Regions from separate parts of the Bradyrhizobium ingae genome, predicted to be linked through region 2. Evidence: predicted binding sites of a transcription regulator. Region 2 holds the regulator's gene; the other holds the start of a gene.

Region 1 (7,966 bases), on a different contig from region 2:
GGGACTCGCATCCTGGCATCCCAATTCATTCGCACTGCATCGAGAAAGTTGTGGTTCGTAGGCCCACCGGATCTGAAGGTCTCCCGCGAATGAGAGCTGAGCCCATCAAGGCAGCCGGGATGATTCCTACCGAACAGTTCGATAGGTTGGAACTGGGCACACCGCGCGATGCCATCATTGAAATGTTCGGCTCGCCGTCAGCCAGCCATGGCGTGGCGACTAACCGCAAGACAGTCGGAGGCAACAATCAAGGGGCCATAGCCGACGGCTACTTGCGCGAGGATATGATCTTTGGCGATCACGGTCTTCAGTTCGTTAACGGAACGCTCACAGGCAAATATCGATATTTCACGCCCCCGATGCGGTTGAGCATTCGAGAGGTGTAAACTTCGACAAACGTTCTCAATAGGGTCTTGGCTGCAGAGCCACGTCGTGGGTCTGCTCTTATTCGTTCCTGGCGGAGTTTCCGACGTGCCATCATGGGCGAAGCCCATGCACAAGAATATCCAGGCCGCGACTGAAATATCCTCCAGGGCCTTCGCGGCGAAGTGCAGGGGCTGGGCAGACCTCGCATCTTGCAGTAGCGCCAGCCTTGCTTAGGCACGCTGCTTGCTTCGTTCAAGGAAGCATTGCCGAAACTCCCCGGCGATGTAGGGGCGGGCCGGCGCATCACATCGAGGCGTCGGGGCGTCGGGCCGCTCCGCTTCTGAAGCCCATCAATAGGAGGATATATGAAAGCCCACGTTCGGGCAGCGGCGGCTGCGGTTGCGTTGGCCCACACGTTGGGGCGCGCAATCGTGCGCGTGCACGAATACGAAGCTTCCGTATCTTCCAGGATCAGCGTGTCTGTACGAGAGGGAATAGTCAGTGGTTATGACTACGGCAGGCATTGCTACGTAACCGGTGCCTTACCGAACCTGTACCACCATGGTGAACGGTCGCATTTGATGCTCAAACCGAAGAGCTCCGGTGTCTACGGCGGCTTCGATCACGATACGTCATCCTACTTCTCCGTGAAAGTCACAGGCGGTGAAGCCTGCGTCTACGACTACAATGAAGACCTGTACTTCGCATACAGCGTCTGACCATACATCCAGAGCGGGCGCTCGCCCTCGCTCGACGCTGCGATTGCGGTGTCGTTCCACCGATTTGACCGAAACCAACTCACCTTGTCGCATCCGCAACATTGCCGGGGACATTTATTCGAACGCGGCTTCGCCGTCACCAGCAGGACGAACCAGTTTGCTTGAATATTTGAACCCTCATCCGCGATTGGCGCGAGGTTTGCTAGGGATCCTAGCAACGCGAACCTCGCCCATGAAAGTCACTGCTAAGGCCCATCATCCGGGCGCGCCAAGGCTCTTCGCATTGGTGCTCGGCACGAACGAAATCGCTTCTGCCATCGCCACGAAACTCACCGAGGCGACGTTTGCCGTGGTGATGAGACACGATGCGTTTCCACCGGTGATCCGCCGCCGCATGGCATTTCATGACTCGCTGTTCGGCGAGCTATGCGAAGTTGAGGGCGTCGTGGGCAAACGGGCCGATACGCTTGCGGAAATCACGTGGATTCACGCCGACCCGAACAGCGTGGCAGTGACCGAAATGCACTTCTTCGACATTATTGCCTTGCGTTCGCTATCCGTGATCGTCGATGCACGCATGCAGAAGCGTCGAACACCTCGCGACCTCCGCGGCTTCGCACCGGTAACGGTCGGCATCGGGCCCGGATTCGAGGTGGGCGTCAACTGCGACATCGCCATCGAGACCCATCCAATCCAGACCGCTACAATTGTCTCCCGAGGTGTCACCAAGCTGGCAGACGGTCGAGCCCGCGAGCTCGGCGGCGCGGGACGCGAGCGCTTCGTGTATTCGCACCGCGATGGCATCTGGCGCTCAGGTGTCGATATCGGTACGCCATTATCCAAGGGCCTGCTGGTGGGCTGTCTTAGCGGCAAGCCGGTCCTGGCGCCCATTGGAGGAGTGCTCCGCGGCGTTGCTCGGGACGGCGCGCGCGTGCCGGAAGGCGTAAAATTGCTGGAGGTCGATCCACGCGGACGCCAGTCCTGTTGGACCGGCATGGATGAGCGAGGGCGAGCCATTGGATGCAACGCCGTCGCAGCCATCGAGAAACTCATCTCGCCCCGACCGGGTGATCGTCCACATCTTCGTCGATAGTTAAAGAGAAAGATTGTTGCCGGCGCGCTCTTTGGTCTGAACTGCTCGGGTGTAGACCACGGACACCTCCAGGAAGCGGTGCGTTAGCAACCAATCGTTCAACGCATTCGCAAATCCATCTGGACTACGGAAGCTTCTCATCGCCGCTGCTCAGAACACTGAATTGCCGATTGCAATGCTGACATTCTTCTTCGCTATCATCTCCCTTCTTTACGCGACTGTTGGGCAGGCGGGTGGTACCGCGTTTCTTGCCCTCATGGCCTTTGCATCGTTTCCATCAACTCAGATGCGACCGACAGCGTTGTTGCTCAACATCGTTGCCGCCACGTATTCGACATGGCTGTTCAATCGCGGTGGTTTTATTGATTGGAAGAGGTTGAAGCTTTTTCTAACCGCCTCGGTGCCAACTGCGCTGATTGGAGGATTCACAATCCTATCTCCCCATCTCTATGATGCTATCACCGGTGTGGTCCTGCTCTTCGCGGCTGCGATCTTGTTGATCGGGCGAACCAGGAGAGCGGTCCCTGATGGTGAGACGCCGTCGTGGGGCGCAATTACGACAGGAGCCGGCATCGGCCTCGTCTCGGGGCTTACTGGCGTCGGGGGCGGCGTTTTCCTCGCGCCTGTCCTTATCGCCATGCGTTGGGCTTCACCCAAAGAGACAGCAGCTTTGTCTGCCCCTTTTATATGGGTGAACTCCGCAGTTGGCTTGGTCGGCGCGATTTACGCTGGACAGCTGCCTTCACCGCAGACGTGGCTATACGCACTGGGAGCCGTCACAGGGGCGATGATAGGGACCACGATCGGTCTTCGTTGGCTGTCGGAAACGACAACGCGCTACCTAATTGCTCTTATACTTGTAGCCGCGGGGATCCTGCTTATGGTCCTTGCAACGACACAACACCATGAGGTCGGGTCTTGATCTTGCTCGCCAAGGAATGTCTGCTCCTGATGCGGGAGAAGAATTTAGGATCTTGGCGGCCTGCGTTCCGCCGGTCGCTCTCCACTCGCAGGGCACACCGGCGCGACCGTAATCTCGCGCCAAAGCAGGCGATGACGCTTATCGCTGATGCCCGAGTGAACGAATGTGGCTTCATCGGTGACGCCCTGACCACGAACAACATCGTCCATGAGGCGCATACCTGCTCGGGATCGCCGCTCGGCCATCGAGCTGGTGGCGGACGTCCGGTTCCGTCCAATCTTGATGACCACGGCGGCGATGGTCACGGCCTCTTACCGTTAGCGAACTGGCAGATCGGGCGACGAAGTATCCAACTTTTTTTCTACTCCTAACTCTTGCTCCCAAGGAAAACCGTCCTATTTCAACCTCGCCTGTGCTGGCACTCGCGGGCCTCGATTGCTAGCAATTTGGAAATCGTCAACTTGTACAAAGGCTTAGGAGAGCTGCATGAGTTTCCGTCCGCTTCACGATCGCGTCGTGGTCAAGCGCATTGATGCAGAAGAGAAGACTGCTGGTGGCATCATCATTCCAGACACAGCCAAGGAAAAACCCTCGCAGGGTCAAATCATCGCCGTTGGCCCGGGCGGCCGCGATGAGAGCGGCAAGCTGATCCCCATCGACGTCCAGGTCGGCGACCGCGTGCTGTTCGGCAAATGGTCGGGCACCGAGGTCAAGATCGACGGCCTGGAGCTGTTGATCATGAAGGAAAGCGACATCTTGGGCGTTCTCTCCCACGTGTCTTCCAACACTAAGGCCGCCTAGTTCAACCGCTCGCACCGCTCACCCCTGAGGAGCGCCTGCCGGGCGCCTCGCCAAGGGTGAGATGAGACCAAGACAACTCAGGGAAACCAATATGTCAGCCAAAGAAGTCAAATTCGGCGTCGATGCTCGCGACCGCATGCTCCGCGGTGTCGACATACTCCACAATGCGGTGAAAGTTACGCTCGGCCCGAAGGGCCGCAACGTCGTCCTCGACAAGTCGTTCGGCGCTCCCCGCATCACCAAGGACGGCGTCACCGTTGCCAAGGAGATCGAGCTCGACGACAAGTTCGAGAACATGGGCGCCCAAATGGTGCGCGAAGTCGCCTCCAAGTCCGCTGACGCGGCTGGCGACGGCACCACCACCGCGACCGTGCTGGCGGCTGCGATCGTCCGTGAAGGCGGCAAGGCGGTTGCCGCCGGCATGAACCCGATGGACCTCAAGCGCGGTATCGACATGGCTGTGGAAGCCGTGGTCGCCGACCTCGTCAAGAACTCCAAGAAGGTCACCTCGAACGAGGAGATCGCCCAGGTCGGCACCATCTCGGCCAATGGCGATGTGGAGATCGGCAAGTTCATCTCCGACGCCATGAAGAAGGTCGGCAACGAGGGTGTCATCACCGTTGAGGAAGCCAAGTCGCTCGAGACCGAGCTTGACGTCGTCGAGGGCATGCAGTTCGACCGCGGCTACATCTCGCCCTACTTCGTCACCAACGCCGACAAGATGCGCGTTGAGATGGACGACGCCTACATCCTCATCAACGAGAAGAAGCTCTCCTCGCTGAACGAGCTGCTGCCGCTGCTCGAGGCAGTTGTGCAGAGCGGCAAGCCGCTGGTCATCGTCGCCGAAGACGTCGAGGGCGAGGCGCTCGCTACCCTCGTCGTCAACCGTCTGCGCGGCGGCCTGAAGGTCGCGGCCGTCAAGGCTCCGGGCTTCGGCGACCGCCGCAAGGCCATGCTCCAGGACATCGCGATCCTGACCGGCGGCCAGGCGATCTCGGAAGATCTCGGCATCAAGCTCGAGAACGTCACGCTCAACATGCTCGGCCGCGCCAAGAAGGTGATGATCGACAAGGAGAACACCACGATCGTTAGCGGCGCCGGCAAGAAGGCCGACATCGAAGCTCGCGTGGCCCAGATCAAGGCGCAGATCGAGGAGACCACCTCGGACTACGACCGTGAGAAGCTCCAGGAGCGTCTCGCCAAGCTCGCGGGCGGCGTTGCGGTGATCCGCGTCGGCGGCGCGACCGAGGTTGAGGTGAAGGAGCGCAAGGATCGCGTTGATGACGCGATGCATGCGACCCGCGCCGCGGTCGAGGAGGGCATTGTCCCGGGCGGCGGCGTCGCCCTGCTCCGTGCCACCGAAGCGCTCAAGGGGCTGCGCACCAAGAACGACGACCAGAAGACCGGCGTCGAGATCGTGCGCAAGGCGCTGTCCTGGCCGGCTCGCCAGATCGCGATCAACGCCGGTGAAGACGGCTCGGTGATCGTCGGCAAGATCCTCGAGAAGGATCAGTACGCCTACGGCTTCGACTCGCAGACCGGCGAGTACGGCAACCTCGTCACCAAGGGCATCATCGACCCGACCAAGGTCGTGCGAACTGCAGTCCAGAACGCCTCCTCCGTGGCGGCGCTGCTGATCACCACCGAGGCCATGGTCGCCGAGTTGCCGAAGAAGGCCGCTGCCGGCCCCGCCATGCCCCCTGGCGGCGGGATGGGCGGCATGGGGGGCATGGACTTCTGATCCAGCCGCGTCACGCCGAATCACGAAATGCGAAAACCCCGGCAGCAATTGCCGGGGTTTTCTAATTGGGGCGCACTCACATGCGTCGCTTTGGCCTGATGGGCGCTTTGTTGATCGGCAGCCCCTGGTTTGGAGCTGGAAACCCCAATATCTAGATCCAGGCTGGCCGCGCGCTGTCACAGCGATAGCTTCCCCGCGGGGCACACCTGGCACAAATGCTGGGAAGGAATCGTGACAGAGCTGGCCAACCTGCTGACACTCACTGATGCGGTGATTCGCAACGCCACGCTGACGCTCAGCAAGGCGCAACATCATCTCCACGGCGTCAAGCTGCCCGACCCCGCTCTGCGCATGCGGGCCACCGGACTTGGGTTTACCTCTTCACCAAGCCGGGGGTGAGGGGGACCCAGCGCAATGCGGCTCACCAGACGTCGCCGGCAAACCTGGGAGGAGAATGACCTGTGGCTATGGTCTTAGGCCAAGACGGCGAAGTCTATAGTCGAGTTTTGGTCTGCTAATCTTCAAAAGGCGCGCGGCGGCCGACACATTGCCGTCCGTCTGGGCCAGTGCCGAGCGATAGGCCGCGACCTCCATCTCTGCAAACGACTCGCCCGGCAATGATTCACCTCTGCTGACCGAGACGGTGCTCTTGTCTTCAATTAACGGTGCGCGTCCGAGCCGCCCTTCGCTTGTGAGCTGGATTGAGAATGGCGGGAGCAGCTCCGAGCCGCTGAACAGATGACCGATATCTATGGTGCCGCCCTCATCTGCATAGACGACACCGCGCTCTATCAGGTTCTGCAGCTCGCGTATATTGCCGGGATAATCATATTTGAGCAGTGCGTCGGTGGCACGACGGCTGAAGCCCATCAGGTGCCGGTCGTGCCGCGCGCAATAGATGCCGAGGAAATGCGCCATCAATAGTGGGATGTCGTCGCGCCGCTCCCGCAGTGGCGGGATAGCAATCGGGAATACGCAGAGCCGGAAATAGAGATCTTGCCGGAAACGGCCGGCCGCGACCTCGACGGTCAGATCGACGTTGGATGCCGCCACCACACGGACGTCGAGCGAGATGGTTTTCGTGCCACCGACGCGTTCGACCTTGCGTTCCTGAAGTGCCCGCAGCACTTTGCCCTGCGCTGAATAGGTCAGTGACGCGATCTCGTCGAGAAACAACGTGCCGCCGGAGGCGCGTTCGAAATAGCCCGCGCGCGAGGCGATGGCGCCGGTGTAGGCGCCTTTCTCCACGCCGAAAAGTTCGGATTCGACGAGCTGCTCGGGAATCGCCGCGCAGTTGATCGCGACGAAAGGAGCTGTGCTGCGACGGCTCATGGCGTGCAATTGGCTGGCGAACAGCTCCTTGCCGACGCCGGATTCGCCGACGAACAGCACGGTGGCGCCGGTCGAGGCGACGCGCTCGAGCTGGCGGCGGGTGCGGACGAACGCAGTCGAAACGCCGACCGCGACGTTATTGTCGTCGCGTGCGGGGGCCGGGCTTTCACCCGCCGCAACCGGAGCGTTGACGGCGGTGTGCAACGACCGGCTCTTCCATTCCAGTCCGAAATAGTTGCGCTCAGGGGCATCGGCGCCCCAGGCGTCCGCATGCTGACCAACGATGATGCAGCGGGGCGCTCCCATGCCGGCGCATTCGATCTCGCGGAAGATTACCGGACTGCCGAAAAGCTTGGTGGTGTAGCCGGATGGATAGCCCACCTGCATCCAGCAAACTGGCTCGGTCGCAAGGCCGTAGCTCGCGACATGTTCGGCCGCTTCAGATGAATCGTCCCAATAAAACTCGCCGAAATAAATGCCCTTGTTGCGGTCGAACTCGAAATGCCGCGTGGTGACCTTGACGAAACCCTCCAGCGTGTGAACGCGCGGTCCTGCGGCGAGCGCGTGGGTGAGGTCCTCATTAGGAAAGCGCTTTTGAATTAAGGCCGCATCCCGTGTGCCCTGCATATAGCCAACACGCATGAACAGCGCCTTGGCGGTTTCGAGGCCGAATGCGTCGATGATCTCCGTACGCAGGCGGCCGAGCACCTGCGACTGCATCAGCACCATGCGCTGGTCATTAAGCCAGATGCGCCCGTCGCCGAGCGCGAAATGCAGCGACTCAGCGAGATCGTTGAACGTCGGAGCAGCGCCGGTGTCGAGCTCGCTGCTGGCGCCGCGTGTGAGAATGCGGGCGGCGCGGCGGGACGCTTCCGCCAGTGAAATCCGGGAGTCATGCTCCGCCATCTGCGCGTTAATCTTTCATGAAATAGTGAAGTAGCTGTTGGGATTTCATTATTTCAGGAAAATCGGACGATGGAAGGCCTATGTCG
Region 2 (7,966 bases):
GGAGGCGGCCTTCAAGGCGGCGGTGCCGCGGCGGGGCGGGCGCGTGGTCGCATTCGAGAAATTCGGCGGCGATCGCGCCACGCCGGCGCGCAACGTCGCGCAGGCGCTTGGCAGCGCGGATGCGCTGTTCATCGCCGATGACGGCGATTCCGTCGTCGCGGTGGCCGATGCGTTGACAGCGGCAGGCGCCAATTTGCGTAACATCCAGCTGCTCGGCACGGGGCTGTGGGACAATCCGCGCGTCTATGCCAGCCAGGCGCTCCAAGGCGGTCTCTACGCCGCACCCGACCCGGCGGGCTTTCGCGCCTTCTCCGGCCGCTACCGCACGAAATACGGCGCCGAGCCTGTGCGCACGGCAACGCTCGCCTATGATGCAGTCGCGCTCGTCGCAGCGCTCGCGCGCACGCAAGGCACCACGCGCTTCTCGCAGGACGTTCTCACCAACCCATCCGGCTTCGCCGGCATCGACGGCCTGTTCCGCTTCCGCGCCGATGGCACGAACGAGCGGGGATTAGCGGTGATGAAGGTGACGACCGGCGGCGGCGTCGCGGTCGCGGGCTCGCCAAAGAGTTTCGGGGCGTAGCTGCTTTCCTCAGCGTCGTCCTGGCGAAAGCCAGGACGACGATGGGAGAGAGCTTACGCCGCCAGATCCGCGACCACCGCATCCAGCACCGGAAATCCGCTGCTGGTCACGCGCAGGCGGCCGGTCGTGTCGACGGTGATGGCGCCTTCCTCGCGCAGAAGCGCGATGCGGCGGGGATCGAGCGTGCGGCCGGCGAGCGCGGCGTAGCGCTTGGGGTCGATGCCTTCGGCCAAGCGCAATCCCATCAGCAGGAATTCGTCGGCGCGCTCCTCGCTGTTGAGGAGCTCGTCGGTGACGACGCCGTCGCCATTGGTCTCGACCCGCATCAGCCAGGCCTCGGGACGCTTCTCGGTGGCAATCGCGTGCCTGATGCCGTCGATGTCGAGGCGGCCATGCGCGCCGGGGCCGATGCCGGCATATTCCTCGCCGCGCCAGTAGACCAGATTGTGCCGGCACTCGGCGCCGCGGCGTGCGTGATTGGAAATCTCGTAGGCGGGCAGGCCGAGCTTGTCGCAGGTCTCCTGCGTGACGTCATAGAGCGCGCGCGCGAGCGCCTCGTCAGGTGTCTTCAATTTGCCGGCCTGGTGCAGGCCGAAGAACGGCGTGCCTTCCTCGATGGTGAGCTGGTAGAGCGACAAATGCTCGGCGGCTTCATCGATGGCGTGGCGGAGCTCGCCCTCCCACATCGCCGGCGTCTGGTCGGGGCGGGCATAGATCAGGTCGAACGAGTAGCGGTCGAACGAGCGGCGCGCGATCGCAACCGCATCGAGCGCCTCGCGCGCGCTGTGCAGCCGTCCGAGCATCTTCAGCGAGACGTCATCAAGCGCCTGCACGCCGAGCGAGACGCGGTTGACGCCGGCTGTGCGATAGCCGGCAAAGCGCGTGGCCTCGACGCTGGTGGGATTGGCTTCCAGCGTGACTTCGACATCGCGAGCGACCTGCCAGTGCTTGCCGATCGCCTCCAACACGGCGCCGACGGTCGCCGGCTGCATCAGGGACGGCGTGCCGCCGCCGAGGAAGATCGAGGTGACCTCGCGGCCGGGCGTGCGCGCGGCCGTGGTCTCGATCTCGCGAGCGAAGGCGCGGGCGAAGCGCATCTCGTCGATGGCGGCGTGGCGGACATGGCTGTTGAAGTCGCAATAGGGACATTTCGACAGGCAGAACGGCCAGTGCACGTAGACGCCGAAGGCGTCCCTGTCAGCGCGGCTCAAGGCAGATCTCCGCAAGTTTCACGAAGGCGCGGGCACGGTGCGAGAGGCCAAGGCCCAAAGGCGGCAGGCCGTGCTTCTCGATGCTTTCCATCTCGCCAAAGGTGCGCGCATGGCCGTCGGGCAGGAACATCGGATCGTAGCCGAAGCCGGCGGTGCCGCGCGGCGGCCAGGCCAGCGTGCCGTCGACGCGCGCCTCGACCTCCTCGAGATGATCGTCAGGCCAGGCGACGCAGAGCGCGGAGACGAAGTGCGCCTTGCGCTTGTCCGGCGTGGTGGCGCCGCGCTCTTGCAACAGGCGCTCGATCTGCGCCATCGCGGCGGCGAAATCCTTCTTCGGGCCCGCCCAGCGCGCGCTGTAGATTCCCGGCGCGCCGTCGAGCGCGTCGACCACGATGCCGGAATCATCGGCGAAGGCCGGAAGCTTGGTCGCCTTTGCAGCGGCGATGGCCTTGATCGCGGCATTGCTGCGAAAGTCGTTGCCTGTCTCTTCCGGCTCGGGCAGGCCAAGCTCGCCGGCCGAGACTGCCTCGACGCCGTGCGGCGCGAGCAGCTCCCGCATCTCGGCAAGCTTGCCGGGATTGTGGGTCGCGATGATCAGCTTGCCTGTGATTCGCCGGTGCATGGCCTATTGACTACGCCACCGCCATTTTCTGCAAGTCCACGAGACGCGCGACACCCTTGCGGGCCAGCGCCATCAGCGACAGGAACTCGCCTTCCGTGAACGGCTCGCGTTCCGCGGTGCCCTGGACCTCGATGATACGGCCATCGCCCGTCATGACGAAATTGGCGTCGGTCTCGGCTTCGGAGTCCTCGGCATAATCGAGATCGAGCACCGGCGTGCCGTTGTAGATGCCGCAGGAGATCGCGGCGACGTTGTCGCGCAGCACGTTGGCCTTGATCATGTTGCGCGTCTTCATCCAGTTGATGCAGTCGGCGAGCGCGACCCAGGCGCCGGTGATCGAGGCCGTGCGCGTGCCGCCGTCGGCCTGGAGCACGTCGCAATCGACCGTGATCTGGCGCTCGCCGAGCGCTTCGAGATCGACGATGGTGCGAAGCGAGCGGCCGATCAGGCGCTGGATCTCGACGGTGCGGCCGCTCTGCTTGCCGGCGGAAGCCTCGCGTCGAGTACGTTCCGAGGTCGCGCGGGGCAACATGCCGTATTCGGCCGTGACCCAGCCACGGCCCTGGCCCTTCAACCACGGCGGCAAACGGTCCTCCAGCGTGGCGGTGACCAGCACATGGGTGTCGCCGAACTTCACGAGGCAGGAGCCTTCCGCATATTTGACCACGCCGCGCTCCAGCGTCACGGGGCGCAATTCGTCGGGCGCACGGCGGCTTGGCCGCATGGGAAATCCTCCAAAACTCGCAGGGAAAGGCTGTTCGCGGTGCTTGTAGGAGGGGGAAGGGGGCCCGGCAAGCGCTTTTCCCCCGGGGCGGCGAAACGCTGTCCCCACCCCGGCCAAAGACCCGCTTGTCAGGGGCCCTCCAGATGGACAAATTATGTGCAACTGAGAGGAGTTACCGTCTGTGGCCCATCACGATCCGATTCATCTGATCGCGCCGCGCGCAGGCCTCGCCCAGCTCAACGAGCGTTCTCGCGACATCTTTCGTCAAATCGTCGAGAGTTATCTGGCGACTGGCGAGCCGGTCGGCTCGCGCAATATTTCGCGCCTGATCGCGTTGCCGCTGTCGCCGGCCTCGGTGCGCAACGTCATGGCCGACCTGGAACAGCTCGGCCTGATCTATGCCCCGCACACCTCCGCCGGCCGGCTGCCGACGGAACTCGGCCTGCGCTTCTTCGTCGATGCCCTGATGCAGGTCGGTGAGCTGAACGAGGCCGAGCGGCAATCGATCCAGAGCCAGCTCACCACCGTCGGTCACGCCCAGTCGGTCGAGGCGGCCCTGGAGGAGGCGCTGACGCGGCTGTCGGGCCTCACCCGCGCCGCGGCCGTCGTCTTGACGCCGAAATCCAATGCGCGGCTGAAGCATATCGAATTCGTCCGCCTGGAACCGGAGCGTGCGCTGGTGATCCTGGTCGGCGAGGACGGCCAGGTCGAGAACCGCGTGCTGACGCTGCCGCTCGGGGTTCCCTCCTCGGCGCTGACGGAGGCTTCCAACTTCCTCAATGCCCGTATCCGCGGCCGTACCCTGGCCGAGGCGCGGCTCGAGCTGGAAACCGCACTCGGGCAGGCCCGCGCCGAGCTCGACCAGCTCACCCAGAAGGTGATCTCGGCGGGCATCGCGAGCTGGTCCGGCGGCGAGAACGAGGACCGCCAGCTCATCGTGCGCGGCCACGCCAATCTGCTCGAAGACCTCCATGCGCTGGAGGATCTCGAGCGGGTGCGGCTGCTGTTCGACGATCTCGAGACCAAGCGCGGCGTGATCGACCTGCTCGGGCGCGCCGAGACCGCCGAGGGCGTGCGCATCTTCATCGGCTCGGAGAACAAGCTGTTCTCGCTGTCGGGCTCCTCGACGATCATCTCGCCGTATCGGGATGCCGCCGGTCACATCGTCGGTGTTCTGGGCGTGATCGGGCCGACCCGGCTGAATTATGCCCGCGTGATTCCGACCGTGGATTACGCCGCCCGCATCGTCAGCCGCCTTTTGGGTGGCTGACGACCGTTTTCGCCTGATCACGGGTGCTTGATTTTCGCGCTGCGAAGCACGATATCCCGGCGAGAAAAATCCCAGACGACTTTTAGACCAGACGAGTTCGAGAAGGCAGCCGATGACCGAGCGAGACCGGCAATCCGAAGACACGACCGCGCCGACCGGCGAGCCCGTGGTGTCGAAGCCCTACATCATGCCCGACGATCCGGAACCCGGTTCGGTCGAGGTCTTGCAGAAGGAAGCCGCCGAGGCGCGCGACCGCATGCTGCGGACGCTGGCCGAGATGGAGAATTTGCGCAAGCGCACCACCAAGGAGGTCGCCGACGCGCGCCTCTACGGCATCACCGGTTTTGCGCGCGACGTGCTCGACATCGCCGACAACCTCCAGCGTGCGCTCGATGCGGTGCCGGCCGAGGCGCGTGCCAATGCCGATCCCGGCCTCACCGCGCTGATCGAGGGCGTGGAGCTCACCGAGCGCTCGCTGCTCAACGCGCTGGAAAAACACGGCGTGAAGAAGTTCGACCCCTCGGGCCAGAAGTTCGATCCGAACTTCCAGCAGGCGATGTTCGAGGTGCCCGATCCGTCGGTGCCGTCGGGCACCGTGGTCCAGGTCGTGCAGGCCGGCTACACGATCGGCGAGCGCGTGCTGCGCCCGGCCCTCGTCGGCGTCGCCAAGGGCGGCGCGAAGGCGGCTGCCGCCGCCAACAACAACGAGTCGAACGGCGCGGCGTAAGCCGTGTTCTGAAAGTTATGTCGTCATTCCGGGTTCGGCTCTTCGAGCCGCCCCGGAATGACGGTTTGCGCGCCTTACGCCGTGGCCGCGATATCCGCAGACTGGATCCGCTTCACGCCGGCCTTGGCCATGTCGGCCCAGGCTTTCGCGAGCGAGCCTTGCGTGTCGATGCCGCGGCAGGCGTCCTCCACCACATAGACCTCGAAGCCGGCCTTGCGCGCGTCGAGCGCGGTCCAGGCGACGCAGAAATCGGTTGCGAGACCCGCGACGAAGACGCGCTTGATCTTGCGCGACTTCAGATAGGCGGCGAGGCCGGTCGATGTCTTGCCGTCGGCCTCCAGGAAGGCCGAGTAGCTGTCGACGTCCTTGTGAAAGCCCTTGCGGATAATGAGCTCGGCCTGCGGGATCGACAGGTCCTTCGAGAGCGCGGCGCCGTCGGTGCCCTGCACGCAATGGTCGGGCCACAGCACCTGCTTGCCATAGGGCAGGTCGATGGTCTCGAACGGTTTCTTGCCGGAGTGAACAGAGGCGAACGACACGTGCCCCGGCGTGTGCCAGTCCTGCGTCATCACGACATTGGCGAAGGATTTGGCGATCTTGTTGATCACCGGCACCACCTGCTCGCCTTCCTTCACGGCGAGGCTGCCGCCGGGCAGGAAGCAGTTTTGCACGTCGATCACCAGCAGCGCGGAGGCATCATCGGGTTTGATCGCCGTCGCTGCCTTGAGCTTGCTTGAAACGAAGCTCGCGAGAGCAACAGTGGAAACGCCCGCGAGTACTTTGCGCCGATCCAGCATCGTACGTCCTCCCTCCAGGATGAACCTAACGGGAGGGGAGGCTAGTTCCATTTGTGTACGAACAAAAGCCCGAAAATGCGGCCGGCTTTGGCTAGGGAGTGAGCTGTTGCCGCAAGCTCGGTGCACCTCTCCCGCTTGCGGGAGAGGTCGGCGCAAGGCGCCGGGTGAGGGCTTTCTCCTCTTGGGGGTTCTCGATTGCGGAGACACCCTCTCCCCAGCCCTCCCCCGCAAGCGGGGATGGAGCGCGCCGTCCATTGTAAAGACGGCTACCCTTTCGGCTGGATGCCGTCGCGCACCGCACGGAAGCGCGTGAAGGACTCCGACCACTGGTCGCGCGGGGCGCTGGCGATGATGCGCAGCGACGTGCCGCCGCCGAAGCGGATCCATTGCACGACCGTGACAGGCGTCTTGTCCTTGCCGCTGACGCCGTCGAGCCGGGTTTCCATCGCCGGCTGGCCGTTGACGCGGATCTGCTCGGACATGGTGATTCTGGACTCGCGCAAGCCGGGGATCTGCATCGCTGCCTCCTGCGCGAAGCGGGCGCGATCATCCGCCTGCTGCGGCGTTGCGCCGATCAGGCCGATGATCATGTACGGCTTGGGCTCGAATCCCGTGGTCTCGTCGCCGTCGGCCAGCACGACGCTGGCGCCGGGCGACAGCGTGCGGACATTCTTGAAGTCGGCGAGATCGGTGATCCTGAACGGCATCTGCCCGAGCTGCTCGTCGACCGGCACCTCCTTGCGCGTCACCGCGGTGGCGAACATCTGCCGCACGGCGTCGTCCGAGTAGATCTTGGTGGCATTCTCGGGGACCTGCACGGCGACATAGCCGGAAAAGCCGGCGCCCGGCACGATCATCGAATACCGCTTCACCGTCTCCGCGCCGTTCTTGCCGGTCTCGACGGTGTAATAGGCAAGACCCGCCGGCGTATCGAGCTTGTCCGGCTTGATGTTGCCCATGCCGCCGGGATTGGTCTTGAAGGCGTTGGCGACCTCGCCATAGGCGTCGGACGGCAGCTCGGTGACCAGCACCTTGACGCCTCCGTCGTCGCTCTCGAAGCCCGGAAAGGTCTTGGCCTGGGAGAGGCCGATCAACGGCACCATGCCGACGCGCGCACCCGGCGGGAAAACGGCATCGGCCGCGAGGGCCGGAAGGGCGGAAGCAATGGCAAAGACGAGCGCGGCGAGGGGGCGTATCAATTTCATGGCTAGTCTACTTGGTCCATATTGAGGCCGTTCGATGGTCGGCCGTCGGGCCCTTTGTCGCGCGGGGCGCGGTCCCTGGCGGAGCTGTCCGGCCGTCCAGGCCTTTGTCGCCCGCTCTATTAACGGGTTTGGCCGAGCCGTAACAGGGTTGGACACGATAGCCCGGCGCTGAGGACTGAACCCCTTAATAAACCCTCACCAAGAGCGGCTTTCGAGGCCGGTATGATCTTCCAAAACCCAATGTTTTCGCGGCTGAAACTTGCGTTCGGTCCTTGCGGGCCCCTCCCCCCCTCCTATATGAGCCTCAACCATCGCAATATCGCGGATGTTTGATCTTAGGGGGTTTTGGATCGGGTGCCTTCTGGGCCCAACCAACCTGCCGCAAAAAGAAGGATATCAGGACCATGGGAAAGGTCATTGGGATCGACCTCGGCACCACGAACTCGTGCGTCGCCGTAATGGATGGCAAGAACGCCAAAGTTATCGAGAATTCCGAGGGCATGCGCACGACGCCTTCGATCGTCGCCGTCACGGACGACGGTGAGCGCCTCGTCGGCCAGCCCGCCAAGCGCCAGGCCGTCACGAATCCCGAGCGCACCTTCTTCGCAGTGAAGCGCCTCATCGGCCGCCGCTACGACGACCCGATGGTCGAGAAGGACAAGAAGCTCGTTCCGTACAAGATCGTAAAGGCTTCCAACGGCGACGCCTGGGTCGAGGCCGATGGCCAGACCTATTCGCCCTCGCAGGTCTCGGCGTTCATCTTGCAGAAGATGAAGGAGACCGCGGAAGCCCATCTCGGCCAGAAGGTCGATCAGGCCGTCATCACC

What was found. The regulator HrcA, encoded in region 2, represses chaperone genes, less so after heat shock. The targets are predictions, from matches to a motif close to GTTAGCACTCNCNNNNNGNGAGTGCTAAC.
Region 1: ACV1FX_RS40415 (co-chaperone GroES) is a predicted target of HrcA. The motif match lies at 3,515-3,543, and genes of this name have one in related genera.

What each region holds. Positions count from the first base shown of each region.
Region 1 is NZ_JBVUBB010000066.1:5,769-13,734, reverse strand. It holds gene ACV1FX_RS40440 (class I SAM-dependent methyltransferase) at 1-386, shown strand, start outside; gene ACV1FX_RS40435 (hypothetical protein) at 732-1,085, shown strand; gene ACV1FX_RS40430 (xanthine dehydrogenase) at 1,318-2,178, shown strand; gene ACV1FX_RS40425 (sulfite exporter TauE/SafE family protein) at 2,354-3,100, shown strand; gene ACV1FX_RS40420 (hypothetical protein) at 3,097-3,471, shown strand; gene ACV1FX_RS40415 (co-chaperone GroES) at 3,587-3,901, shown strand; gene groL (chaperonin GroEL) at 3,993-5,642, shown strand; gene ACV1FX_RS40405 (hypothetical protein) at 5,874-6,041, shown strand; gene ACV1FX_RS40400 (sigma 54-interacting transcriptional regulator) at 6,108-7,880, opposite strand.
Region 2 is NZ_JBVUBB010000031.1:7,033-14,998, reverse strand. It holds gene ACV1FX_RS31475 (penicillin-binding protein activator) at 1-583, shown strand, start outside; gene hemW (radical SAM family heme chaperone HemW) at 637-1,794, opposite strand; gene rdgB (RdgB/HAM1 family non-canonical purine NTP pyrophosphatase) at 1,781-2,416, opposite strand; gene rph (ribonuclease PH) at 2,427-3,140, opposite strand; gene hrcA (heat-inducible transcriptional repressor HrcA) at 3,322-4,410, shown strand; gene grpE (nucleotide exchange factor GrpE) at 4,523-5,137, shown strand; gene pncA (bifunctional nicotinamidase/pyrazinamidase) at 5,212-5,934, opposite strand; gene ACV1FX_RS31440 (hypothetical protein) at 6,201-7,139, opposite strand; gene dnaK (molecular chaperone DnaK) at 7,544-7,966, shown strand, end outside.